2 linked regions of the Archangium violaceum genome follow. The protein of the gene in region 2 interacts with the protein of the main gene of each other region in a pairwise test. Links are inferred from orthologs where the notes say so. Each region holds a gene or a part of one and is shown on either strand. Other genes may lie near its edges. The genes, in order: rho and nusG.

Region 1 (10,890 bases), 4.7 Mb from region 2 along the record:
TGCCGGTGCTCGGGGTGTGCTTCGGGCACCAACTGCTCGCGCATGCCCACGGGGCGCGTGTGGTGCGCAACACCCAGGGGCGGGAGATCGGCTCCGTCCAGGTCACCCTGAGCGAGGCGGGACGCGAGGATCCGCTCTTTCATGGATTGCCCGAGCGGTTCACCATCCAGGCCACCCACGAGGACAGCGTCCAGGAGTCCCCGCCCCACGCGACCGTGCTCGCGGGCAACGCGCACTCCGCCGTGCAGGCACTCGCCTTCGGGCCCCACATCCGGGGTGTGCAGTTCCACCCCGAGGTCCACCCGGCCGCCATGCGCGCCCTCATTCTCGCCCGATCCGAAAAGTTGGAGGACGAAGCAATCCGCAGGGGCCACGCCCCCGGGGAGAGGGTTCCCCGGCTCCTGGCGGGGATTGCTCCCTCGCCCGCCGGGCAACGCATCCTGCGGAACTTCGTGGAGCGTTTCACCTGAGGCGGGGCTGGGGTAGGTAGTCACCATGGCCTCGCGTTGGGACTACCTCTTCGAGACGAAGCCCGTCCCGCTCATCGATCACCTGCTGGAGGAGGTGGCGAAGCTGCTGGCGAAGGATCTCCAGCAGTGGCCGCCGCCCGTGCAGGAGATCGATCTCGAGGTGGGAGGACAGTTCGCCCCCCTCTTCACCGAGCCGACCCCGCGCCCGGCCCGCGCCGTGTATGACGAGGCGCTGCGGCTGTCGCGCTGGGAGCTGGCCCGGGAGCACGACGCCTACGACGACTACATGCGCAACAAGCGCTACCTGGAGCGGGGCCTGGCACCGACGGACCGGCTCACCCTGCTCTTCCTGAACCGGTGGCTCGTCGACCAGATGCTGGGCCTGGGTGAGTCCACGGAGGGTCGCGTGAACCGCCGGCTCATGTTGCAATGCCTCGACCGACTGGAGGCCCGCATGCGGGTACTCCAGACGCCCTTCTCTTGAGACCGAACGGTCCCTCTGCCATAAGCCGCGCCATGCTCCAGCCCCACGAGCTCGAAATTCCGGCGGAACAACGCCGCAAGCGTCTCTACATCCTCGCGGGGCTATGGCTGACCGTCGCCGTCATCCTGGCCCTGTTCCACTCGGTGCTGCTGCCCTTCGCGAGCGCCGCGCTGATCGCCTACCTGGTGCACCCGCTGGTGACGCGCATCACCCGCGTCCAGGTTCGAGGTAGGAACATCCCGCGCTGGGTGGGCATCCTGCTCATCTACGCCCTCTTCTTCCTGGCGGTGTACCTGTTCTTCATCGCCATGGTGCCGCAGCTCTACAGCGAGCTGGCCCGCATCAGCCGGGATGGGGTGACGTTCCTCAACTCGCTCACGCCCGAGCGCGTGCACGTGCTCGCCGACCGCGCCGAGGACTGGCTGCGCGCCAACGGCATCCCGGTGGCCATCGCCACGTCCGAGGACATCCGCAACGGCGTGCCCACCTCGGGCCTGTCGTTGGATCTGGAGAAGACGATCCAGGACATCGCCGCGAGCCTGACGGCCCTCACGCGCGAGCACATGGGCGACATCGTCACCGTGTCGCGCAACATCATCACGTCGGTGCTCGCCGGCGTGTTCATGATGTTCTTCATCCTGATGGTGGCGGCGTTCTTCTCCATCGATGCGCACGCCATCGTGCGCTACTTCACCAGCCTGGTGCCGGTCGAGTACGGCAACGACGCGCAGCTGCTGCTCGAGCGCATCGACCGCTCGCTGTCCGGCGTGGTGCGCGGCCAGGTGACGATCTGCCTCGTCAACGGCGCGCTCACCTTCGTGGGGCTGCTGCTGTTCGGGGTGAAGTTCGCCTTCCTGCTGGCCACGGTGGCCACGGTCTTCAGCCTCATCCCCATCTTCGGCACCATCCTCAGCTCGGTGCCCATCGTGCTCATCGCGCTGGCGGACGGCTTCCAGAAGGGCTTCGCCATCCTGCTGTGGATCATCGGCATCCACGCGCTGGAGGCGTACTTCCTCAACCCGAAGATCATGGGCTCGGCGGCGCGCATCCACCCGGTCATCGTGGCCTTCAGCCTGATCGCCGGGGAGAAGATGTTCGGCCTGGTGGGCGCGCTCTTCGCGGTGCCGGTGGCCTCCCTCGTGGTGGCCTGCTTCGACTACGCCCGCATCAAGGCCCAGCCCACGCTGGGCGAGGTGAAGCTGGAGCAGCCGAAGTAGGCAGCCGGAGGAGAAGGCGCGGGCTCAGCCCTGGCAGGCGGCCTCGCAGCGCGAGTCCCGGCAGAAGACGTAGCAGCGCCCGCAGTCGAGCCCATTCTGCGGGCAGGTCCCCGGGCACCGCACGGCGCTGCAGTCGGGCCCGTCCTCCACGTGGGTGGGGTTGGTGCCCAGGCCGCAGCAGTCGTTGCCCGTGCAATCCGCGTCCGTGTAGCAGATGCGGTTGGACAACGGTGCCGGGCTGTCACCGAAGTCCGGTTCGACCGGGCCGCACCCGGTGGTCATCGCGAGCACCGCCCCCACGACGAGGGCGGCGAGTGAAGCAGAGCGGGTGCGGCGCATGGGTCGATGCTCCCCTACCGGTCCTACCGGTTCATCGAGCCGAGGAATTCGGCGTTCGACGCGGTCGGACGCATATGCTTGAGCACGAATTCCATCGCGTCGATCGGCGTGAACGGGTGCAGTACCTGACGAAGCGCGGTGATGCGGATGAGGTCCGCCGGGGGCAGCAGCAGCTCCTCCTTGCGCGTACCGGACTTGTTGATGTCGAGCGTCGGGAAGATGCGCTTCTCCATCAACTTGCGGTCCAGGACGATTTCCGAGTTACCGGTGCCCTTGAACTCCTCGAAGATGACCTCGTCCATGCGGCTGCCGGTGTCGATGAGCGCGGTGCCGATGATGGTGAGGCTGCCACCCTCCTCGATGTTGCGCGCGGCGCCGAAGAAGCGCTTGGGCTTGTGCAGCGCGTTGGCGTCCACACCACCGGACAGAATCTTGCCCGAGGCCGGCACCACCGTGTTGTAGGCGCGCGCCAGACGGGTGATGGAGTCCAGGAGGATGCACACGTCGTACTTCTGCTCGACCAGGCGCTTGGCCTTGTCGATGACCATCTCCGCCACCTGCACGTGACGCGTGGCCGGCTCGTCGAAGGTGGAGCTCACCACCTCGCCGCGCACGTTGCGCTCCATGTCCGTCACTTCCTCGGGGCGCTCGTCCACGAGCAGCACGATGAGGTAGACGTCCGGGTGGTTCTTCGAGATGGCGTGCGCGATGTTCTGCAGCAGCACCGTCTTACCGGCCTTCGGAGGCGCCACGATGAGGCAGCGCTGGCCCAGGCCGATGGGGCAGAACAGGTCGATGATGCGCGTCGTCATCTCCGAGCCCTCGTGCTCCAGCTTGAGCTTGCGGGTCGGATAGAGCGGCGTGAGGTTGTCGAAGAGGATGCGCTCGCGCGTGGCCTCGGACAGCGGGTCCGCGAAGTTGACCTTGTCCACCTTCTGCAGCGCGAAGAAGCGCTCGCCCTCGCGCGGCTGGCGGATGGGGCCCGTCACCGTGTCGCCCGGGCGCAGGTTGAAGCGGCGCACCTGCGACGGCGACACGTAGATGTCGTCCGGGCTCGGCTGGTAGTCGCTGTCCGCGCTGCGCAGGAAGCCGAAGCCGTCGCTGAGCAGCTCCATCACGCCCTCGGCGTGCACCTCGAACTTCTTGTCCGCGATGCCCGACAGCAGCGAGAAGATGAGATCCTGCTTCTTCAGGCCCTGGTAGCCCTCGACACCGAAGTCGTGGGCCATCTTCGCCAGGTCGGTGATCTTCATCCGCTTCAGGTCATTGAGCTTGATGACCTGCATGGGAGCGCCATCGCGCGTCACCTCGGTGACCACGGGCGCCTCGGAGGGCTCGGGAGCGGAGGGCTCGGGAGCGGAGGGCTCCTCGTGCGCCTCGTGCGCGCGGACCTCCTGGTACTCTTCATCTCTCACGGGATGAGAGGGGAGCGGCGTCAGCACCGGGCGCGGCGTCTCGGCGACCGAGAGGGACTCGGACTCGGACTCGGTGTCCTCTTCCCGACGGCTCGTCGCCCGGCGGCGCGAAGGCTTCTCGGTGTCGTCCCGGTCCACGACCTTGGCCCGCGTCGTCCGACGCTTGGGCTTCTCTTCAACTTCTACGACTGAATCCAGGAGCTTCTCTTTGGGGGAACGGGCTTTGGCCATGATTGAAGGGGGGAGGTGCTGGTTGGGCGCCGGGGGGGCGCGCACAGGAATGTCGTGGGAGATGTCCGTGGGGTACGCGGGACGCGAACCACCCTCAGGGCGACACCCGGGATCCCTTCTTGCCGGGACCTCGCGGGTGATGGAACCTTGTACTGGGAAGAGATGGCGCGTGAGGGTGCGACAACGGCCCTCATGAGCCGATGCAAGAGGTTATTGACCACCTCCTGAGCTGTCAAGGCATCCTCGCTACCTGCCCAGCCAGGCAACCGACACCCCGAATTTTCCAGTCCAGCCGCCGAGCCCGTATCCGTGAACGCCTCGAAGACCGCCGACGCCACCCGAATCGAGCAGCTCCGCAAGGAGCTGGCCCACCACAACTACCGTTACTACGTGCTCGACTCGCCGGAGGTTAGCGACGCGGAATACGACCGGCTCATGCGGGAGCTGCAGGACCTGGAGTCCCGCCACCCGGACCTCATCACCGTGGACTCGCCGACCCAAAGGGTGGGCGGGGCCGCGGCCGAGAAGTTCGAGAAGGTGGTCCACCGCGTCCCGATGCTCTCGTTGGCAAACGTCTTCAACGACGAAGAGCTTTCCGATTTCGACGAGCGGATCCGCCGCCAGACAGGACTCGCGCAGGTCGCCTATGTGTGCGAGCCCAAGCTCGACGGCCTGGCCATCACCCTGCACTTCGAGCACGGACGCTTCGCCCGGGGCGCCACCCGCGGCGACGGCACCGAGGGCGAGGACGTCAGCGCCAACCTTCGCACCATCCGCAGCCTTCCCATGGAGCTGCTCCCCCAGAACGGGGTGGAAGTGCCCGGCGGCCTCGAGGTGCGGGGCGAGGTCTTCATTTCCAAGAAGGACTTCAAGAAGCTCAACGACAAGCGCGAGGAGGAGGGCGAGCCGCTCTTCGCCAACCCGCGCAACGCCGCCGCCGGCAGCCTGCGGCAGCTGGACCCGCGCATCACCGCCTCGCGCCCGCTCTCCCTCTATCTGTACGAGTGCGTGCCCGGCGAGGGAGTACCCGCCTTCGGCTCGCACACGGAGAAGCTCGAGTACCTCAAGTCGCTCGGGTTGCCGGTGAACCGGTACGTACGCGTGGAGAGCGTGGAGGGGGTGCGCGAGCAGTACCGCAAGTCCGTCGAGGGCCGCCATGCCCTGCCCTTCGAGGTGGACGGCATGGTGGTGAAGGTGGACGAGGAGGACCTGCGCCAGCGGCTGGGGCAGATTTCGAAGAGCCCGCGCTGGGCGGTGGCCTACAAGTTCCCGCCCGAGGAGGAGGCGACGCTCGTCGAGGACATCCAGGTGTACGTGGGCCGTACGGGCGCGCTCACCCCGGTGGCGCACCTCAAGCCGGTGAAGGTGGGCGGCGTCACCGTGAGCCGCGCCACCCTGCACAACGAGGACGAGCTGCGCCGCAAGGACGTGCGCAAGGGCGACACCGTCTTCATCCGCCGCGCCGGTGACGTCATCCCCGAAATCGTGAAGGTGGTGGAGTCCAAGCGGCCGGCGGATGCCCAGCCCTTCGTCTTCCCCACCGAGTGCCCCGTCTGCCACGCGGCCGCCGTGAAGGACGACGAGGGCGCCATCATCCGCTGCACCGGCGCCACCTGCCCCGCGCAGATGGTGGAGAAGGTGCGCCACTTCGCCTCGCGCACGGCCATGGACATCGACGGCCTGGGCGAGAAGCTGGCCGGCCAGCTGGTGGAGACGGGCCTGGTGAAGACCTTCGCGGACCTCTACCACCTCACCCGGGGCAAGCTCCTGGAGCTGGAGCGCATGGGCGAGAAGAGCGCCGACAACCTGCTCGCCAACATCGAGCGCTCCAAGCAGACCACCCAGCCCCGCTTCCTCTACGCGCTCGGCATCCGCCACGTGGGCGAGGCCACCGCCAAGACGCTCGCCGAGGCCTTCCCGGACGTGCGCCAGCTCTACGAGGCCAGCCTCGAGGACATCACCCGCGTCAAGGACGTGGGCCCCACCATGGCCCAGGTCATCCACGCCTTCTTCCACGAGCCGCAGAACCGCGAGGCCATCGACGCGCTGCTCGCCGCGGGAGTCGCGCCGGCCGCGCCCCGCGTCGTGAAGACGGGCGTCTTCGCCGGCAAGACGGTGGTGCTCACCGGGGGCATGAGCGGGATGAGCCGCGACCAGGCGAAGGAGGAAATCGAACGCCGGGGGGGCAAGGTGTCTGGAAGTGTCTCGCGGAAGACTGACATGGTGGTGGCGGGCGAGGACGCCGGTAGCAAGCTGAAGAAGGCCCAGGAACTCGGGGTAAGAATCCTGGACGAGCAGGCCTTCCTGCAGCTGCTCCAGACGGACGCCAGAGGGTAAGGGGACGAGGCACCATGGACAGGCGGCGAGCAAGCCTCCGGATTCGAGGCAAGGTGCAAGGGGTGTTCTACAGGGAGAGCGCCCGCACCGAGGCCCTGCGTCTCGGACTGACGGGATGGGTGCGCAACCTCTCGGACGGTTCCGTGGAGGCGGTGGCCGAGGGCACGGCGGAGGCCCTGGATGCATTCGTGGCCTGGTGCCACCGGGGCCCCACCCAGGCCCGGGTAACGGAAGTGGAGCGCGCCGACTCGGAGGCGCGCGGGGAGTTCAGTACCTTCACCGTGGAGCGCAGCTCATGACTCCCTACGCGCTGGCTTCTCTGCCGGCCATGCTCGGCATCAAGACCGGCAGCAAGGTCTCCGTCATCAACCCACCCCGGGGCTTCGTCCAGAGGCTCAATCCCCTGCCGGATGGGGTGGAGTTCCTCATCACCGCCCAGACGGGGCTGGACGTCATCCTCTTCTTCACCCAGGACGCCCACGAGCTCGTCCAGCGCCTGCCGGCCCTCTCGCGCGCCATGGCCCTGACCGGGGGCATCTGGGTGTGCTGGCCCAGCGGCGAGGGCATCAAGACGGCCCTCTCCGAGGACTTCATCCGCCAGGCCGCGCTCGACATCGGGCTGGTGGACAACAAGATCTGCATCATCGACAGCACCTGGACCGGCCTGCGTCTGGTCCGCCGTCCGAGGGGCGGCCGGCTGGACAAACCGGAGAACCGGAAAAGGGCTCCGACGGCCCAGGCCTAGGCCCTGCAGGCTGACAGACGGCCGACATTTTCCATGTCTCGCCTTTACAGGTCTTATCAGGCGTGAAAACCTTTTGCCGTTTTCTGGGCTCGGGACGTTCCACCAGGGGTGGGGCGTTTGGGGTCCATGGATTCTAGATTTTGAGACGGGTGCGTTCCCGGCATACCAGGGCGCGCCGGCTGCACCGGGCCTCTGTCGCCCCCCCAAGGCGCCCGCGGATGGGCTCCGACCGGGTGTGGAAGGAAGAGGCCGGGCGGTACGAGCGCCAGGGCGGCCTCGAACGCTCGATTGGAAGCAAGTCCCCGCCCGGCAGGGTGCCGGACCATCGCGGGGCGATATGAACTCGGAGGAGCAGGTCGTGGTCCCCTCAACCCTCACCCGCGCGGAGACAGCCGGACCCCTCGGTCATGGGCCGTCCTCCACCTGTGTGCGCGGAAGAGACGGGGCCGCCTCTCCCCTCGCAGCGCGCTCGGAAGCGGGAGACGCCGTCGCCTCCCGTCCGCCGGAGCTCACGCATCCGCGCGCGCGCCCAGGATTCATCAATGAGCAGCATCCTCGTCATCAACGCGGCGGGCCGGGAGACCCGCGTGGCCCTGGTCGAAGGCGGCCACATCGCGGAGTTCTACCTCGAGCGTAAGAAGGACAAGGGGATCGTCGGAAACATCTACAAGGGCCGCGTCGTCCGGGTGCTCCCGGGGATGCAGGCGGCCTTCGTGGACATCGGACTCGAGAAGGCCGCGTTCCTCTACGTCAGTGACGTCGTCTACGACCCGGACTTCGCGCGCGCCCAGTTCGAGCTGACCGAGGGCGAGCACGACGAGGACACCCCGGACGTCCCCGAGGAGTCCGAGGCCGAGGCCGCCGAGGCCGCCCATGAGGCCGACGGTGCCGAGGTGGAGGCGGAGGTCCACGAGCAGCAGGCCCCTGGAGGCGGCGAGACGCCCCACCCCGTCGAGGAGCCCGCGCCACGCGTCGAGGAGCCCCGAGCCGAGCAGCCGGAGCGCCGCGCCGAGGAGCCCGCGCCCCAGGCCGAACAGCCGGAGCGTCGCGCCGAGGAGCCCGCGCCCCAGGCCGAACAACCGGAGCGTCGCGCCGAGGAGCCCGCCCCCACTGTCTCCACCGCAGCCGAGCCGGTGTCGGTGTCCGCCCCGTCCGAGGCGGTGAGCGTCCCCGTGGTGCCGGTGGCGCCCGTGGAGTCCGCTCCCGTGAGCGTGGCGGCCCAGGCGGCGCCGGAAGCCTCCGCGGCGATGCCCTCCACCGAGGGTTCGGTGGCCCTGGCGCTCCCGCCCGAGCCGGCTCCCATCACGCAGAGCGAGCCGGCCCCCGTGGCGCCTCCCGCCCAGGCCGAGGCCGCCCCGCAGCAGCGTCCCGAGACGGCCGCTGGCGAGCGCCGCGCCCCGCGCGAGAACCGCGAGGCCGCCCGTGAGGCCCGCGAGGCCCGCCGCGACCAGAAGGACCGTGGTGAGCGCGAGAAGGATCGGGAGAAGGACAAGTCCCGCAAGCAGCGCGAGGAGCAGCAGCGCAAGCGCGACGAGGACAAATCCAAGCCGCGCAAGACGGCCAAGATCGAGGAGTTGCTGAAGGTGGGCCAGGAGGTCGTGGTCCAGATCTCCAAGGACCCCATCGGCACCAAGGGCGCGCGCCTCACCTCGCACATCTCCATCCCGGGCCGTCACCTGGTCTTCATGCCCACCGTGGACCACGTGGGCATCAGCCGCCGCATCTCCAACGAGAAGGAGCGCAAGCGCCTGCGGGAGATTGTCGACCGGCTGCGCCCGCCCGGGACGGGCTTCATCGTGCGCACGGTGGCCGAGAACGTGCCGCAGGAGAAGCTCGAGAGCGACATCCGCTTCCTCATCGAGGTGTGGAACCAGGTGGTGCGCCGCAACGAGAAGCGCGGTGGCTCCGGCCTGCTGCACCCGGACCTGGACCTCATCCTGCGCGCCACGCGCGACCTCTTCGCCCACGACGTGGAGAAGCTGGTCGTGGATGACCGCGAGGAGTACGAGCGCATCCTCGGCTTCGTGAACGCGCAAGACCCGGCGCTCAAGGACCGGGTGGTGCTGCACGACTCCGATGAACCCATCTTCGACGCCTACGGCATCGAGCACGAGCTGCAGCGCGCCACCCAGCGCAAGGTGTGGCTCAAGAGCGGCGGCTACCTCATCATCGACCAGGCCGAGGCGCTCACCGCCATCGACGTCAACTCGGGCCGCTACGTCGGCAAGAAGAGCCTCGAGGAGACGATCACCAAGATCAACGTCGAGGCGGCCAAGGAGATCGTCTACCAGCTGCGGCTGCGCAACATCGGCGGCATCATCATCTGCGACTTCATCGACATGGAGAAGCCGCAGAACCGGGACAAGGTCTTCAAGTCGCTGCAGGAGGCTCTGGGCCGGGACAAGGCCAAGACGAACGTCCTGAAGATCTCCGAGCTGGGCCTGGTGGAGATGACGCGCAAGCGCGTGCGCGAGTCCATCGGCCGCATCCTCCACGAGGACTGCCCGTACTGCGACGGCAAGGGCTTCGTGAAGACGGCGACCACGGTGGCCTACGAAATCTTCGGGGAGATCCGCCGCGAGGCGCCGGGCTACAAGGACCCCACGCTGGTCATCAACTGCAACGCCGAGGTGGCGCGGCTGCTCCAGGGAGAGGAGCGTCAGGAGCTGCGGCACCTGATGGACCGCTACAACAAGTCCATCCAGGTGAAGGCGCAGCAGAACTACCACCGCGAGCAGTACGACATCTACGGACGCAGCGCGCAGGGCGGAGACCACAAGGTGGCCTCGTCGCCGGGCTCGGGAGATGGCGAGCTGTCGATGCAGCGCCGGCCGGAGAGCGGCGGTGGCGAGCGCGGCTTCCGCTCCGAGGGGGGCGGCCGTGACCGCGACCGGGGCGGCGAGCGGGGTGACCGGGGCGGCCGAGACCGCGAGCGGGGTGGCCGTGACCGCGACCGGGACCGGGACCGGGGCGGCGAGCGGGGCGAACGAGGTGGCCGGGACCGGGGCGGAGAGCGGGGCGAGCGAGGCGACCGGAGCGAGCGAGGCGACCGGGGTGGCCGAGACCGCGACCGCAACCGGGGTGAGCAGCGTCGGCCCGAGCAGCGCGAGGGACGTGGACAGCAGGCCCAGCAACAGCAGGCAACGGCTGGCGAGCAGGCTCCATCGGGAGGCACGCCTCCGACGTCGTCCGGAGGCAACAACGAGTCCGGCGGCAACTCCTGAGCCCCCCTCCCCTCTCCCTCTGGGAGAGGGACGGGGTGAGGGTATCTGACCCATCGTGGATGACCCACCGGGTCGCGAGCACCCTCCCCCACTGGCCGAGGCGCCCTGGCATTGGTTGGCATCCTCCAGAGACTGCGCGCTCGCGCACTCCAATGGGCCCGGAGCACCTGGGCTCCGCTGGAGCGCACCCGGGCGGGCCGCTTCGCGGCGGATACGCTGCTGGCGGTGCGCGGCCTGGCGCGAGGCTTCCTGGGTGAGAACATCCGCCTGAGGGCCGCGGCGCTCACCTACATCAGCGTCTTCTCCCTGGTTCCCCTGCTGACGGTGGTGCTGGCCCTGTTGGGCGCCTACCACCAGCAGACGGTCCAGCAGCGCCTGAGGGAGATCGTCTTCGCGGTGCTGGCCCCTGGCGTGCGTGAGGAGTCAGC
Region 2 (15,644 bases):
GCCCTTGAGGTAGACGCCCTTGGCGGTGGCCGGCTTGAGCTTCATCACCAGGTCCACCAGGGTGTTGAAGTTCTCCTGGAGCTTCTCCGGAGCGAAGGAGGTCTTGCCGAGCTTGGCGTGGACGATGCCCGCCTTCTCGGCGCGGAACTCCACCTTACCGCCCTTGGCATCCCGGACGGCCTTGGCCACGTCCATGGTCACCGTGCCCACCTTGGGGTTGGGCATGAGGCCGCGGGGACCGAGCACCTTACCAAGCCGGCCGACCACGCCCATCATGTCCGGGGTTGCGATGACGGTGTCGAACTCGAGGAAGCCACCCTCGATCCGCTTGGCCAGGTCGTCGCCGCCGACCACGTCGGCGCCGGCCCCCTCGGCCTCGGTGGCGCGCTCGCCCTTGGCGAACACGGCCACGCGCACCGTGGCACCGGTGCCGTGCGGGAGGACCACGGCGCCACGGACCATCTGGTCCGCGTGCTTCGGGTCCACGCCGAGGTTGAGCGCCACCTCGACGGTCTGGTCGAACTTGGTGCCGCGCAGGCCCGAGGTCTCCTTCAGGAGCTGGAAGCCATCGGCGATGCTGTAGCGCTTGTTGCGGTCCACCTTCGTGGCGGCGGCGCGAAACTTCTTACCGGTCTGAGGCATGTTGAAAATCCTCTTCTAGAAAAGGTGAAGGTGGAGAAGGTCAGACGACGTCGATGCCCATGGAACGCGCGGTGCCCGCGATGGTGCGCATGGCGGCGTCCAGGGAACCAGCGGTCGTATCCTCGATCTTCTTCCGGGCGATCTCCTCGAGCTGCTTCTGGGTGATCTGCCCCACCTTCTCCTTGCCCGGCTTCTTGGCGCCCGAGCCCTTCTTCTTCTCGGTGTGCAGGCCCGCCGCCTTCTTGATGAGGACGGCGGCCGGCGGGGTCTTCAGGATGAAGGTGAAGGAACGGTCCTGATACACGGTGATGATCACCGGGATGATCAGACCTTCCTTGGCCTCCGCCTGGGTCTTGGCGTTGAACTGCTTGCAGAACTCCATGATGTTCACGCCCTGCTGACCGAGCGCGGGGCCGATCGGCGGAGCGGGGTTCGCCTTGCCGGCGGGGATCTGCAGCTTGACCTGACCTGTGACCTTCTTCATCTGCTGACAACTGCCTTTCGAAATGGTGGTTCCCACGGGCCGCTTGACGGGCGACCCTCCCACCCTGGGTATCCCCGAGCGCTCGTGCGCCAGGGAAGACTGCTAGCCGGTGGTCTTCTCCACCTGCATGAAATCGAGCTCCACGGGAGTCGCGCGACCGAAGATGCTCACGAGCACCTTCACGCGACCCTTCTCCGCGTTGACCTCTTCCACCGTGCCGTTGAAGTTGGCGAAGGGGCCATCGATGACCCGGACGGTGTCGCCGTCGGAGAACTGCACCTTGGGCTTGGGCTTGAGCGTGCCCTCGGAGATCTGCGAGGTGAGCCGTGCCACCTCCGCGTCCGAGATGGGCGTGGGCTGCTGGTTCTGCGCCGCACCGGGGAAACCGGTGATCTTCGGCGTGTTCTTCACCAGGTGCCAGGAGCGGTCATTCAGCTCCATCTGCACGAAGATGTAACCTGGGAAGAACTTGCGCCGGGACGTCTTCTTCTCGCCCTTCACCATCTCGACGACCTGTTCCATGGGAATCAGGATTTCGCCGAACAGGTCCTGCAACCCCTCGAGCCGGATCCGCTCCTCCAGGCTCTTCTTCGCCTGGTTCTCGAAGTTCGAGTAGGTGTGGACCACGTACCATTTCATCGCCATTACAGCTTCCCCCAGATGGCGGGTATCCACTCAACCATAAGGTTGTAGGCGAGGGTGTCGATACAGAAGAGGAGGACGGCCGCCACCACGGAGGCGACGATGACCGCCATGGTCGACGCCTTGGTCTCCGCCCAGGACGGCCAGGTGACCTTCATCAACTCGGAGGCGACGTCCAGCGAGAGCGAATGGGTCTTAGGGTTCAGGTAGCCCCCCACCACGATGCCCGCGGCAAGCAGGAAGCCCACCAACGTGGAGACCTGCCAGTCGACACCATCGATGATGACGGGATCGCTCCAACCCGCCCGGGCCCAGATGAGGCCACAGACGTGCTCCAGGAAGAGCGCGAAGATGAGACCCGCGATGAGGAAGAAGATGACCACGAGCCGCTTCGGATCCATGCCGGAACGGTTCGCTTGCTGGCTGGCCTCGGATGCCGCTGCCATGATTCCTCGCTGACTTGCTTGATGCCGGAAAACACAGGGACCCCCGGTACCTGGGTACCGAGGGTCCCTGCAACTGAACAATTGGCAGGCCAGGAGGGATTCGAACCCCCAACACGCGGATTTGGAGACCGCTGCTCTACCGTTGGAGCTACTGGCCTAGAGAACACCCGACCACAACAACAGAACTAGACCTTACCTTCCTTATGGACGGTGTGCTTCCGGTCGCGGGGGCAGAACTTGCTCAGCTCGAGCTTGTCCTGGCTCTTCCGCTTGTTCTTGGTGGTGTAGTAGTTCCGCTCCTTGCACACCGTGCACTCGAGCGAAATGATGCTGCGATTACCCTTGGGCATGACTTGAACTCGATAGACACGAGGGGAAAGCTGCTTATCACAGCTCCCCCTCGGGGTTGAGCGCCAAGAGGGGCGGACCAGGAGCCCGCCCGCTCACTAGGCGATGATCTCGGCCACGACGCCGGCGCCCACGGTGCGGCCACCCTCGCGGACGGCGAAGCGGAGCTCCTTCTCCATGGCCACGGGGGTGATCAACTCCACCTCGATGGCGATGTTGTCGCCCGGCATCACCATCTCGACGTTCTCGGGCAGCTTCACCGTGCCCGTCACGTCCGTGGTGCGGAAGTAGAACTGCGGCCGGTAGCCCTTGAAGAACGGCGTGTGACGGCCACCCTCTTCCTTCGTGAGCACGTAGATCTGCGCCTTGAACTTGGTGTGCGGGGTGATGGAGCCCGGCTTGGCGAGCACCTGACCACGCTCCAGGTCCTCACGCTTCAGACCACGCAGCAGCGCGCCGATGTTGTCGCCCGCCATGCCCTCGTCCAGCAGCTTGCGGAACATCTCCACGCCCGTGACGACCGTCTTCTGCGTGGGGCGGATACCGACAATCTCGATTTCCTCGCCCACCTTCACCCTGCCGCGCTCCACGCGGCCGGTGGCCACCGTACCGCGGCCGGCGATGGAGAACACGTCCTCCACCGGCATCAGGAAGGGCTTGTCCGTCGCGCGCTGCGGGGTGGGGATGTACTTGTCCACCGCCTCCATCAGCTTGAGGATGGCCGGCTCGCCGATCTCCGAGGTGTCACCCTCGAGCGCCTTGAGGGCGCTGCCGGGGACGATGGGGATCTCGTCGCCAGGGAAGTCGTACTTCTTGAGCAGGTCGCGGACCTCCATCTCCACGAGCTCGCGCAGCTCGGGGTCGTCCAGCATGTCGACCTTGTTCAGGAAGACCACGATGTAGGGCACGCCGACCTGGCGGGCGAGCAGGATGTGCTCGCGCGTCTGGGGCATCGGGCCGTCGGCGGCGGAGACCACCAGGATGGCGCCGTCCATCTGCGCCGCGCCCGTGATCATGTTCTTGACGTAGTCGGCGTGGCCCGGGCAGTCGACGTGGGCATAGTGCCGGTTGGTCGTCTGGTACTCCACGTGCGCCGTGGAGATGGTGATACCGCGCTCACGCTCCTCGGGGGCCTTGTCGATCTGGTCGTACGCGAGGAAGGTCGCGCCGCCGGTCTTCGCCAGCACCTTCGTGATGGCCGCCGTCAGGGACGTCTTGCCGTGGTCAACGTGGCCGATGGTGCCGATGTTGACGTGCGGCTTAGTTCTTTCGAACTTTTCCTTGGACATAACGCTCCTCGAAAAATGGAGCCCTGAACCAGGATTGAACTGGTGACCTCATCCTTACCAAGGATGCGCTCTGCCAACTGAGCTATCAGGGCTTGTATCTGCGACTACAACAACTGGAGCGGGAAATGGGACTCGAACCCACGACATTCAGCTTGGAAGGCTGACGCTCTACCAACTGAGCTATTCCCGCGATTCCGATGGAGGGGGTTGGATTCGAACCAACGAAGGCGTAGAGCCGGCAGATTTACAGTCTGCTCCCTTTGGCCACTTGGGTACCCCTCCGAAACCGCTATCCTCAACTACCGTAAAACCGTTGTTTCTTCCTACTGCTTTTTTGCCCCGGGCCCTCATCCGCGGCCCCGTTCCTCTTGGCCGGCGGCGGGACTTGAACCCGCGACCTACTGATTACAAATCAGTTGCTCTACCGACTGAGCTACACCGGCGTCCAGCAACTCCGGCTGCATCCCCTACCCCATCCGCCTCCTCGCCGGAACCGTCAACCACCCGTCCCGTCGAGGCGCGCCCTTTTAGAAGTCCCCGCCGTCCAAGTCAAGCGGTTTGATCCGGCTGATTCAACTTCCGGCACCGGGACGTGACATCCCCCGCTGCCGGGCGGCCTCGTATAGCAGAATCGCCGCGGAAACGGACGCATTCAAGGAACCGACCTGACCCAGCATTGGAATCCTGAGGCGGAAATCACAGTGCTCCAGGACTCCCTGGCGCACGCCTGCTCCCTCGGCCCCCACGACCAACGCCAATGGCCCGTCCAGCCGGGCGCCCCACAGGGGCTCGTTCGAGTGGGGATCCGCCGCAGCGATCCATACCCCGGCCTCCTTCAACTCCTCCAACGTCCGGGACAGGTTGGTCACCCTCGCGATGGGACAGTGCTCCACCGCCCCCGCCGAGGCCTTGGCCACCACTCCCGTCACCGGCACCGCCCGATCCTTGGCGATGACCACCCCATGTGCCCCCAGCGCGTGCGCCGAGCGGACGATGGCCCCGAAGTTGTGCGGATCCTGGATGCCGTCCAGCACCACCAACAGCGGCGGACGACCGCTCGCCTCGGCCGCCTCCAACAGGTCCGGTAGGTCCGCGTACTCGAAGCCCCGCAGCTCGGCCACCACCCCCTGGTGCACCCCACCATCGGCCATCACCGCCAGGCGCTCCCGCGGCACCCGCTCCACCCGGATGCCCGCGTCCTTCGCGCGGCTGAAGATCTCCGCCGCCGCCTTCGCGGCGAGCTGCCCCTCGGTGATGAACAGGCGCTCCACCCGCTCCGCGTGCGCCCGGAGCGACTCGAGGACCGGGTTCACTCCGTAGACGTAGCGCTGCTCGGCGCGCTCGCGTTCACCCCCGCGCTCGCGACCCCCACGCTCCCCCCGCTCACTTCCCCTGGATGAACGCTGGCGCACCACGGGCTAGAGGACCTCGACGGGCAGGGAGAACGTCTTCTGCTGCCGGGCACAGAGCTGCTCCGAGCAGATGAAGAAGGTGAGCTTCGCCTCCAGCGTGCCCTTGCCGGCCGCCGTGGCCTTGAACGGTACCTCGAAGCGCGGGTCCACGAACTGCTGCCCCGCCGCCTTCTTCGTCACCGAATCCTTCAGCGCCAGCTTCTCCTGGGTGGGCGTCAGTTGCGTTCCCTTGAGCTCCAGCTTCAGCGGCGCCTCGTCCGACACATGCGCCCCCTGCTTGCTCTTGATGGACAGCACGAACATGCCCTGCTCTCCCGCCTTCACCTTCGTGGAGGTCCCCTCCGTGCTCACCTCGTAGAGGGTCGTGGGGTCCACCTGGCCCTCGGCGTGGGCGTGGGTGCAGGCGAGAGCCACCACCGCGGCGGCCAGGGAGGTGATGCGTCGGACGTGCAGCATGGTTCGTTCTCCTCTGCAGAGTCAGCGGCCTCCCTATATCACCGCCCCTCCGCCCCCCGGCGTCCTCTTTCTTCTCACGCCTCGCCCGCGCTGGCCTTGGCAGCCCGCTTGCGCCGGGAGGGAATCATCGGCTCGGGCTCGGGCAGGCCCACCCTCGGTCCCCCAGCCGCCAGCTCCTCGGCTCGCTGGATGATGATGCTGGCCAGGTCCAACCCCGTGGCCGCCTCCATCTCCGGGAGCGCCGGCGAGCTGTTGACCTCGAACACCTTCGGCTTCCCCTCCGGCACGGCCAGCAGGTCCACCGCCGCCACTTCCAGCCCCACCAGCGAGGCCGTCTTCTCCGCCGCCAGGCGCTGGGGCTCCGTCAGCTCGATGCCCTCCAGACGCGCGCCCCGGTTCAGTGTGTAGGAGAGGCGTCCGAACCTGGGCCGGCGCCGCACGGCCGCCACCGCATGGCCTCCCACCACCAACACCCGCACGTCCTGCCCGGTGTTCTGCACGTACTGCTGGACGACCAGGTTGTGCCCCAGCCCCAAAATGGCCTCGAGAGCCGCCTCCAACGACTGGAGGCTCTCGCACACCATCACCCCGTGCTTCTCCTGGCCCTGCAGCAGTTTCACCAGCACCGGCACGCCGCCCACCAGGCCCACCATGGCCTTCAGGTCCGCCGCGTCACGCGCCATCACCGTCGCCGGAATGTCGATGCCGTGCGCCGACAACAACTGCAGCGAGCGCAGCTTGTTGCGTGACTCGGCGATCGCCCGCGCCGTGTTCACCAGTGGAACCCCGCACATGGCGAACTGGTTCACCACCGCCAGGCCGTAGTTGTTGATGGACTGCGCGATGCGCGGGATGACCACGTCGCACAGGGACAGCTTGCGGCGCCGGTAGTAGAGGTTGGCGCGCTGTCCATCCAGGTGCATCTCCACCCGGACCGGGTTGAGCACACGCACCTGGTGCCCTCTCGCGCGCCCGGCCTCGGCCAGTCGCTTGGTGGACGAAATGGAGGCGGAGCGCGAGAGGATGGTGATCTTCATGGGCGGCCAGGGCGGGCGCCGGAGACATAGCCCCACCCCTTCACCGCGTAAAGCCGCCCCTGGGGACTACCGCCGCTGAACGGCGCGCACCTCGATATCCACGGGCGAGGACGGCGTGGAGTTCTTGATGCGCTCGCACGTGGCGCCCGCGAAGGAGATGCCCTCCTCCGTCAGGCTCCAGGTGTCAGCCCCCGATGCGAGGCGCTCCTTGTTGACGTAGACCACCACCAGTTCCTGCGAGGTCGGGCGCTCGGAGGCATCGAAGGTCAGCAGGCAGGGATCCTTCACCAGGATCTTCCCGCTGATGTCCCGCAGGGCCGCGACCAGATCCGCCCTGTTGGCCGCCTGGAAGAACTGGCGCTTGCAGAGGCCATTTTCGCACGTGTCACCGTCACCCGTGCCGCAATCCGAGTTCTGCGCACACTTGCGCTTGAAACCGCCCGCCACGGCCATGGCGTTGAGCGTCTCAGCGCCCTTTTGCCCCGAGGTGCTGGAGGATTCGAAGTCCGCGCCGAAGCCGATGACGATGGTCTGGATCCCCTTGGAGCCCAGCTCCTTCACCGCCGCCACCGAGGCATCATCGTCGAGGCAGCCGATCTGCTTGGCGGAAGCGGCCTCACAACTCTGCAGGGTGCAGAAGCACTGCGGATAAGGCGTCGGATGGGCCGAGTTGCAGTTGGGAAGACCGTCCGTGAGCAGCAGCACGAAGTCGTCACGATCCGCCGTCTGCAGCTCGCTGAGCCCACCCATGAACTTGAGGCTCTGGCCGGTGGGCGTACCACCCGCGGGCGTCGGCTCACCCGTGGACGAGGAGTTCTTGATCTTGAAGATCTCCGCCTTCACCTCCTCGGCCTTGTTTCCGAGCGAGGCCTCGTCCTCGACGCCATCGGCGGGAAGATCGACGCTGATCGTGGACGTGGAGCCACACGAGGCATCCGCCGGGTAGGTGGCGAGCCCGAAACGCGCGAGGGTGCCACTGCTGTCGAGGAAGTCCCGCATCGCGGCCTGCAGCTCGCTCCAGCGCGTGGGGCAGGTGGCCGTGTTGCACGGACGCGTCTGGCCACAGAGCTCGCCGGCCACCATGCAGTCCGAATCCGACGGGTCCACCGGATCCTTCATCGAGCCGGACTTGTCCACCAGCAGCATCAGGTTCGGCTTGGCCGCCCGCGCCTCGATATACCGCGTCTCCGTCGTCTGGGAAATGGCGAGCGGATCCACCGGCTCGAAGTCATAGGTCTGGCAACCGGTGGCGAGAACACCACCGAAGGTGCCCAGCACGAGGGCGCTCAGGAAGGTCAGCTTGGCGCGCATAGATTGATTTCGCTCCGCGGAAACAGGCACGGGGCTTCCCCCGCGCCTACCAGGGTCCGGCCCCGAAAGTTCGCCGAGGATACCCTCTCCGGCGCACCCACGGCCAGCATCAACTCCAGGCCTACCTAGAGGGCAAGGGTGCGTGCTGTGGCCGTCAATCTCCACAACGACGCCAGTCCCATCACCTCGTCCAGCGTCCCCCGAAGCTCCTCCGGCGCGTATCCACAGATTCTTACCGTGGTGTCGCACGCCACGAGCTTCGCCCCCAGTGCCCGCGCCTCCTCCAACATGCGTGCCGGAGTGGACACTCCGAGCCCCTCCGCCCGTGCACTTTCCGACAGCTCCTTCTCACTGTGCGGCAGACCGAAACGGCCTCGCACCAGCGCCCGCAGTGCGTCGAAGGCGAAGACGAAGTACACCTCGTCCCCCATCGCCGCCGCGGTCTTGCCCATCGAGGCGGCCTGGTACGCAGGCTCGTAGGTGGCGTGCTGTAGGAAGAAGAAGACGCGTCCGGCCATGGGCGCGCGACAATACAAGAATCCACTTTCAGCAAAAGGCACTCGGGGTGCGTCGAATCCTCCCGCGTCTCCGGCCTATAACGGGGCCCCGTCGAAGGTCCGTACGAGGGAGCTCCCCCATGCCATTCTCCCCCCAGTCCGTTCCCGCTCGCGCCGCCTCGCGCTCCCGCGGATGGCGCGCCGCCCTGGTCCCCACGTGCGCGCTCGCCACGTTGCTCCTGACGGGGCCTTCCCCCCTGGGCGAGGCCGCCGCGGTCAGGATGCCCCCCTCCGCGCCCCAGCCCCGCGCAACGGTCCGTGAGGAGATCCTCCGCCTGCTCGAGAGCCCCGAGTCCCTCCCCCGCGCCGCGGACTGGGCCCCGCTCGGACCCGAAGCACTCTCCGAATTGCTCGGGCTCGCCAGCAACCCCTCCACCCCCGAGCTCCAACGCACCCGCGCCGTCGCCGCCATCGCCGTGGTGGAGAACCCCGAGGCCACCCAGCGCCTCCAGCGACTCCTGCTCAGCCAGACCACCCCAGACTCCGTGCGCGCCGCCGCCACGCTCGCCCTCGGCCGCCGCGCGGGGCTCGAGGCCTTCCCCCTGCTGACCCCACTCCTCTCCGATCGCAGCGAGCATGTTCGCGCAACCGCCGCCCAGACCCTCGGACGGATGGGCGGCACCGAGGCCCGCAAGGTCCTGGAGGAACGGTTGCCCTTCGAGGAGACCCTCGCCGTCCGCGAGGCGATCCAGCAGGGGCTCAGCTACATCGAGCCCTAGGACGTGGGGCTCGCATCGGAGCGGAGCTTTCGTTAGATGGGGGCCATGCGCCCCACCGTGCTCCTCTTCGACATCGATGGCACCCTCGTCACCACCGGAGGCGCCGGTCGACGCTCCCTCGCACTCGCCTTCGAGCGCCTCCACGGCCGCCGCGATGCCTGTGACTCCTTCAGCCTGTCCGGCATGACCGACCGCGCCATCGTCCGCAAGGCGCTCGACATCATCGGCGTCCCCCCCACCCCCGAGGCCATCACCGCCGTCATCGACACCTACCTCCAGTACCTCGCCCAGGAGGTCCCCCTCGTCGATGAGCGCGACTACCGCCTCCACCCCGGCATGCGCGAGGCCGTCGACGCCGCCCTGTCCCGCCAGGGCTTCGCCGTGGGGCTCGGCACCGGCAACGTGCGCGAGGGTGCCCGCATCAAGCTCGAGCGCGTCCGCATCCACGACCGCTTCTCCTTCGGGGGCTTCGGCTGCGACCACGAGGACCGCGTCGAGCTCATCCGCCATGGCGCCCGCAGCGGCGCCGCCCTGCTCCGCGTCCCCGTCGAGGAGTGCCGCGTCGTCGTCATCGGCGATACCCCCAAGGACATCGCCGCCGCCCAGGGCATCGGCGCCACCAGCATCGGCGTGGGGACCGGCAATTTCACCCCCGAGGCCCTGCTCGCCTCCGGCGCCACCTATGCCTTCCCCGACTTCACCGCCCGCGAAGCGCTCGCCGCCCTGCTCGACGGGCGCTGAACCGGGTTCGCTCTTCCGGTAACGCTCCGTCCCGGGTGTGCTATCTCGGCCGTCCCGCCCGGACCCGAGGAGGCCCCACCCCATGTCGTTGTCCACCCTCGAAGCCTACGATCTCGTCCGTTTCGCCGAGGCCTTCGACTCGCGCCTCGCCGCCGCCGATGAGCTGCTCGCGGGCCGCCCGGGTCTGGAGCGCGAGAAGGAGTGGCTGGCCACCGCCGTACAGCTCATCCGCACCGAGCGCGCCCCCGCCGCCTCCATCCTGGAGAAGGTGCGCGACCTGCCCGAGCTCGAGGAGGTCCGCGAGGAGTTCGCCTTCAACCTCCAGAACGTCTGGGTCGACAGCCTGGAGAAGCTCCACGCCGGCATCACCTTCTGCGCCAGCAGCCGCTCCCCCGTCATCGAGGCCCTCTTCCCCCACCTCAAGTTCCCCCAGCTGCGCCGCGCCTCCCGCGAGACCCTCCAGGAGTTCGTCGCCAGCTACGAGCGCCGCCTCAAGTCCTCCTACGTCTCCCGCATCCTCGCCCGCGACGACTTCTCCTTCGTCCGCCCCGTGCTGAACCAGGTGGCCACCGCCTACGCCCACTGGCAGTCCTGCTTCGCCCCCGTTCAGCTCCCCCATGAGCAGGCCGCGCCCCTCCGCGCCGAGCTCATCGCCCTGGGCAAGCGCCTGGACATCGCCCTGCGCCAGGCCCGGTGCCTCGCCGAGGCCGCCCTCGCCCCCCTCCCGGAGGCCTTCGAGAACTCCGGTCTCGCCGCCAAGCCGCGCAAGCGCGCCGGTCGCGGGCTGCCGATCCCGGACTCGACCGAGGTGGCCCCTCCCGAGGCCGGTGCCCCCGAGGCCGAGGTCGTGGACCCCACTCCTCTCGAGTCCAACTCCGTCGAGCCCAGTGCCGCGGAGCTGGCCGAGCTCGCCGCGCTCTCCGGGTCCGCACCGCCCTCGGAGCCGGGTTCCTCCGAGGCCCCTCCCGAGGCCGGTGCCCCCGAGATCGCCGCCGCGGCTCCGGCTTCGGAGGCCCAGCCGGCTTCCGAGCCACCGCCCGCTCCTCCTGCCGCCGAGCCTCCTGCCGCCGAGCCTCCTGCCGCCGAGGCCTCGGCTCCAGAGGCCGCACCCGATCCCGAGGCGAAGCCCACCCCGGAGGCGAGGTCCGCTCCCAAGGTGGCCGGCAAGCGCGGACGCAAGAAGAGCGAGCCCAAGTCCACCACCTCGGAGTCGACCTGAAAGCCGGGGCCTCGCGCCCCCGTTAAGAGGAATCGGCCATGGCCGACGTCGCCCTTCCCATCGATCCGCTCCTGCCCGAGATCGTCTCCACCCTGCGTGGCGCGAGCTCGCTCGTCCTGGAAGCCCCTCCCGGCGCCGGCAAGACGACCCGCGTGCCCCGTGCCCTGCTCGAGGCCGGCCTCGGTCAGGGCAAGGAGATCGTCGTCCTCCAGCCCCGCCGCCTCCCCACCCGGCTCGCCGCCCAGCGCGTCTCCGAGGAGATCGGCGAGCGCGTGGGCGAGACCGTCGGCTACCAGGTCCGTTTCGAGGACGTCCGCGGCCCCAAGACGCGCCTCTCCTTCGTCACCGAGGGCGTGCTCGGCCGGCGTCTCCTCTCCGATCCCACCCTGCGCGACGTGGGCGTCGTCGTGCTCGATGAGTTCCACGAGCGCCACCTCTCCGCCGACATCTCGCTCGCCCTCCTCCGCCGCCTCCAGCAGGGCCCCCGGCGCGACCTGAAGATCGTGGTCATGTCCGCCACGCTCGAGGCCGCTCCCATCAGCGCCTACCTCGACCACTGCCCCACCCTGCGCTCCGAGGGCCGCCGCTTCGACGTCAGCCTCGAGTACCTCCCCACCGCCGATGACCGCTACCTCGATGCCCAGGTGCTCTCCGGCATCAAGCGGCTCCATGCCAACGGCCTCGACGGCGACGTGCTCGTGTTCCTCCCCGGCGCCGGGGAGATCCGCCGCGCCCGGGAGACCTGCGCCGAGTTCGCCGAACGTCACGGCATCGACCTGCTCCCCCTCCACGGCGACCTGCCCCCCGCCGAGCAGGACCGCGCCGTGCGCCGCAGCTCGCGCCGGAAGATCATCCTCTCCACCAACGTCGCGGAGACCTCCGTCACCATCGACGGGGTCGCCGCCGTCATCGATTCCGGACTGGCCCGCGTGGCCTCGCACTCGCCCTGGTCCGGGCTGCCCATCCTCAAGCTCGCCAAGGTGAGCCGCGCCTCCGCCACCCAGCGCGCCGGCCGCGCCGGCCGTACCCGCTCCGGCCACTGTCTCCGCCTCTACACCCAGCACGACTTCGACGGCCGCCCCGAGCAGGACGCCCCCGAAATCCGCCGCATGGACCTGGCCGAGACCGTGCTCGCCCTGCGCGCCTCGGGCATCAAGGACCTGGCCTCCTTCCCCTTCTTCGAGCCCCCTCCGGCCGCCTCGCTCGAAGCCGCGGAAACGCTCCTGCGCCGCCTGGGCGCCGTCGCCTCCGATGGCTCCGTGACGGACATCGGCCAGCGGCTCCTTCGCTTCCCCCTCCACCCACGCCAGGCCCGCATCATCGCCGAGGGCGAACGGCGCGGCGTCGGCGCGGACGCGGCCCTGCTCGCCGCCCTCGTCGGTGAGCGTGACATCCGCCGCGAGGCTCGCACCAACCTCTCCGGACCGGGCCGGGCCGCCAACGTCGTCGCCGGGCCCTCGGATCTGCTGGAGCTGCTCGAGCGCTTCCGCGAGGCCGAGCGCGCCAACTTCTCCTCCGGCCGCGTCCAGTCGCTCTCCCTGGAGCAGGGCGCCGTGCAGGCCGTGGATCGCGTCCAGCGCCAGCTCCGGCGCGCCGTGCGCGAGCAGGGGCAGCGGCCCTCCCGTCCCGAGGACGTGGAACAGGCGCTGATGCTCAGCGCGCTCGCCGGCTACCCGGACCGCGTGGCCCGCCGCCGCAAGCCCCGCGCCCCCGACCTCCTGCTCTTCGGCGGCGGCACCGCGCAGCTCTCCGAGGTCAGCGTCGTCCAGGAGCCCGATCTGATGATCGCCGTGGACGCAGAGGAGCGCCCCGGCCGTGGCGTCATCATCCGCCTCGCCAGCGCCGTCGAGCCCGAGTGGCTCCTCGACCTGTACCCCGACGCACTGGAGGAGGTGGATGCCCTCCAGTGGAACCCCGCCTCCAAGCGCGTCGAGCGCATCACCCGCCTGTCCTACGGCAACCTCGTCCTCGAGGAGACCCGTACGCCCGCTCCGCCCTCCGAGGAGGCCGCGCGCGTGCTCGTGGAACAGGCCCTCGCCGCCGGACCTGGCCGCTTCGCCGACCCCGAGGCCCTCCAGCAATGGCGCACCCGTGTCGCCCTGCTCGCCCAGGCCTTCCCCGAGGCTGGCTTCCCCACCGTGGACGACGCGTTCATGCGCGACTCGCTCGCGTCCCTGTGCGCCGGCGCCCGGAGCTTCGCGGACCTCGAAGGCGTCTCACTCCTCGACGCGCTCTACTCCCGGCTCACCTCCGAGCAGGCCCGCCTCCTCTCCAACCACGCCCCCGAGAAGGTCTCCCTCCCCGGTGGGCGCACCGCCAAGGTCCACTACGAGCCCGGCAAGCCCCCTTGGGTCGAGTCCCGGCTCCAGGACTTCTTCGGTATGGCCCAGGGGCCCAGTGTGTGCGCCGGGCGGGTTCCGCTCGTGCTCCACCTGCTCGCGCCCAACATGCGGGCCGTCCAGGTGACCACGGACCTCGCGGGCTTCTGGGAGCGGCACTACCCCTCCATCCGCAAGGAGCTGTGCCGGAAGTACCCGAAGCACAGCTGGCCCGAGGACCCGCGCCACGCGCAGACCCCGGCCGAGCGCGGCCGACGGATTTGAGGGGGTACGGCGGGGTTCAACCCGGGGGCTTCGATACCCTCACCCCGTCCCTCTCCCAGGGGGAGAGGGGTGAGTGGGGCTACAGCTTCTTGCGCATCTCCAGGTGGTCGATGCCCGCTTCCTTGAAGACCTCGCCCAGCACTTCGTAGCCCTGCTTCTTGTAGAACTCGAGTGCGTACAACTGTGAGTGAAGCATGATGCCGTTCACTCCCCGACGCCGCGCCTCGTCCTCCAGCGTCGTCAGGAGCATCGCGCCCACCCGGGCCTTCCGGTGCGCCTGCAGCACCGCCATTCGTCCGATCTGCGCCCACACCCCGGACTCTCCGGGTGGCGGCTCTGGTAACATCACCAGACGCCCCGTCCCGATGGCGTGCCCACCCTGAAAGGCCAGCACGTGGTACGCCTTCGCATCCTCGGCGTCCCGCTCGATGCCTTCGGGCACGTGCTGCTCTTCGATGAACACCACCTCGCGGATGGCGAGCGCCTGCCACAACTCAGCTTCGTTCTTGATCTGAGCGATGGTGACCGGCTGGGGATTCTCCGCGTTCGACATGACGCCAAGCAAGGTACACAAATCCCGGCGGCTCAAACAGACGAAAAGGCATACCGACGCATCGGACGCTCCCATGGAGCAGGACCCACCATGCAGGCTGCCAGGCGTCCGCCCCCCGCTCGCCCCGGGGCGTCCTACCTCGGGGGCCACTTCGCCATCGTACCCGTCACGTCCTCCCCGTTTTCGCCGCCGCGCACGTTCTCCGCGTCTCCCCGGAGAGCCCGGCTCCCCGGCGTGGTAACTTCCGGCGCGATGCGATCCGCTCTCCTCGCACTCGCCCTCTGCCTCGTCTCCCTCCCCGCCGCGGCCCAGCCCGAGGTCTTCTTCGGCTCCGGCAACGACGTCCCCAACATCAAGGAGGAGGACTTCGACCGCCGCTTCCTCAAGACCGGCATCAACCAGGCCCTCGTCCAGGGGACGAAGGATCCGAACTGCGCCCAGCTCCTCGGGGGGCTGCTCACGCTGCTCGGAGAGACCGCGCCCCTGCTCCACAAGCGCGACGAGAACTTCTACCTGGACCCCCTGCTCGTCGAGGCGCTCAACACGCAGCTCAGCACCCCGCGCTTCCAGGCCAACGTGTACCTGGTGGCCATGGTGCGGCGCGTGCTGATCGACCGCAAGCTCTCCCCCAAATGGTTCCAGACGGCGGCCGCCCTCGGGCCCGTGGTGCTCACCATCGACGTGGGCAAGCTGCGCTTCCTCTCCGAGGGACTGCAGCCCATCGACAGCTTCTTCCTCACCCTGCCCGCCCTGCGTGACCGCTACGAGATCGAGGTCCGCCGCGCCAACGCCACCGCCGCCCGCTCCGCCGAGAAGATGTTCCGCGAGAGCTACCTCGACCGGCAGGTGGCCTTCGGGGGCCTGGAGCTGATCGATCTGAGCGTGGAGCAGCCGAAAAAGAAGAAGAAGAAGTCCAAGAAGCGCGGGAGCGAGCCCCTCGAGGAGGCGCCCGAGGTGCCCACGGCCGTGGCCCGGATGGTGTGGTACCCGCCCGATCCCAACGCCGGAGAGATCAACGTCTTCGGCACGCCCAAGAAGCGCCCCGTGGTCAACATCACCGCGCGGCTCGCGCCCCAGCAGTACCTGGATCTGAGCCGCATCCCCAAGGGCACCCAGTTGATGGTCCGCGGACGCTTCTGGGGCTTCAAGAAGGCGGTGGAGGAGGTGGAGCTGCGCGACGCGCTC

Evidence for each region.
Region 1: the proteins of nusG (region 2) and rho interact in binary tests that used the Escherichia coli proteins (3 or more experiments, as listed by UniProt). The link is inferred for Archangium violaceum from one-to-one orthologs.

The regions. Positions count from the first base shown.
Region 1 is NZ_CP069338.1:6,540,082-6,550,971, reverse strand. The notes cover bases 1,846-4,843. They hold rho (transcription termination factor Rho), read right to left. Parts: upstream 4,157-4,843; coding sequence 2,534-4,156; downstream 1,846-2,533. Other genes in these bases: ligA (NAD-dependent DNA ligase LigA), read left to right, coding at 4,466-4,843; JQX13_RS28025 (hypothetical protein), read right to left, coding at 2,196-2,510; JQX13_RS28030 (AI-2E family transporter), read left to right, coding at 1,846-2,171. Outside these bases: JQX13_RS28040 (glutamine amidotransferase), read left to right, coding at 1-470; JQX13_RS28035 (hypothetical protein), read left to right, coding at 496-954; more of JQX13_RS28030, read left to right, coding at 987-1,845; more of ligA, read left to right, coding at 4,844-6,493; JQX13_RS28010 (acylphosphatase), read left to right, coding at 6,508-6,792; JQX13_RS28005 (DUF3052 family protein), read left to right, coding at 6,789-7,238; JQX13_RS28000 (Rne/Rng family ribonuclease), read left to right, coding at 7,781-10,462; JQX13_RS27995 (YhjD/YihY/BrkB family envelope integrity protein), read left to right, coding at 10,574-10,890. UniProt on the Escherichia coli protein: Facilitates transcription termination by a mechanism that involves Rho binding to the nascent RNA, activation of Rho's RNA-dependent ATPase activity, and release of the mRNA from the DNA template.
Region 2 is NZ_CP069338.1:11,232,715-11,248,358, forward strand. What follows is about bases 1-2,876. They hold nusG (transcription termination/antitermination protein NusG), read right to left. Parts: upstream 1,772-2,876; coding sequence 1,229-1,771; downstream 1-1,228. Other genes in these bases: rplA (50S ribosomal protein L1), read right to left, coding at 1-642; rplK (50S ribosomal protein L11), read right to left, coding at 683-1,126; secE (preprotein translocase subunit SecE), read right to left, coding at 1,771-2,214; rpmG (50S ribosomal protein L33), read right to left, coding at 2,400-2,564; tuf (elongation factor Tu), read right to left, coding at 2,661-2,876. Also shown: more of tuf, read right to left, coding at 2,877-3,851; 23S rRNA (guanosine(2251)-2'-O)-methyltransferase RlmB, read right to left, coding at 4,424-5,263; JQX13_RS47540 (protein-disulfide reductase DsbD family protein), read right to left, coding at 5,270-5,719; JQX13_RS47545 (ATP-grasp domain-containing protein), read right to left, coding at 5,794-6,756; adventurous gliding motility lipoprotein CglB, read right to left, coding at 6,823-8,067; JQX13_RS47555 (DsrE family protein), read right to left, coding at 8,193-8,585; JQX13_RS47560 (HEAT repeat domain-containing protein), read left to right, coding at 8,705-9,343; JQX13_RS47565 (HAD family hydrolase), read left to right, coding at 9,380-10,084; JQX13_RS47570 (hypothetical protein), read left to right, coding at 10,167-11,303; ATP-dependent helicase HrpB, read left to right, coding at 11,342-13,906; JQX13_RS47580 (GNAT family N-acetyltransferase), read right to left, coding at 13,986-14,459; JQX13_RS47585 (hypothetical protein), read left to right, coding at 14,712-15,644. UniProt on the Escherichia coli protein: Part of the processive rRNA transcription and antitermination complex (rrnTAC). The complex forms an RNA-chaperone ring around the RNA exit tunnel of RNA polymerase (RNAP).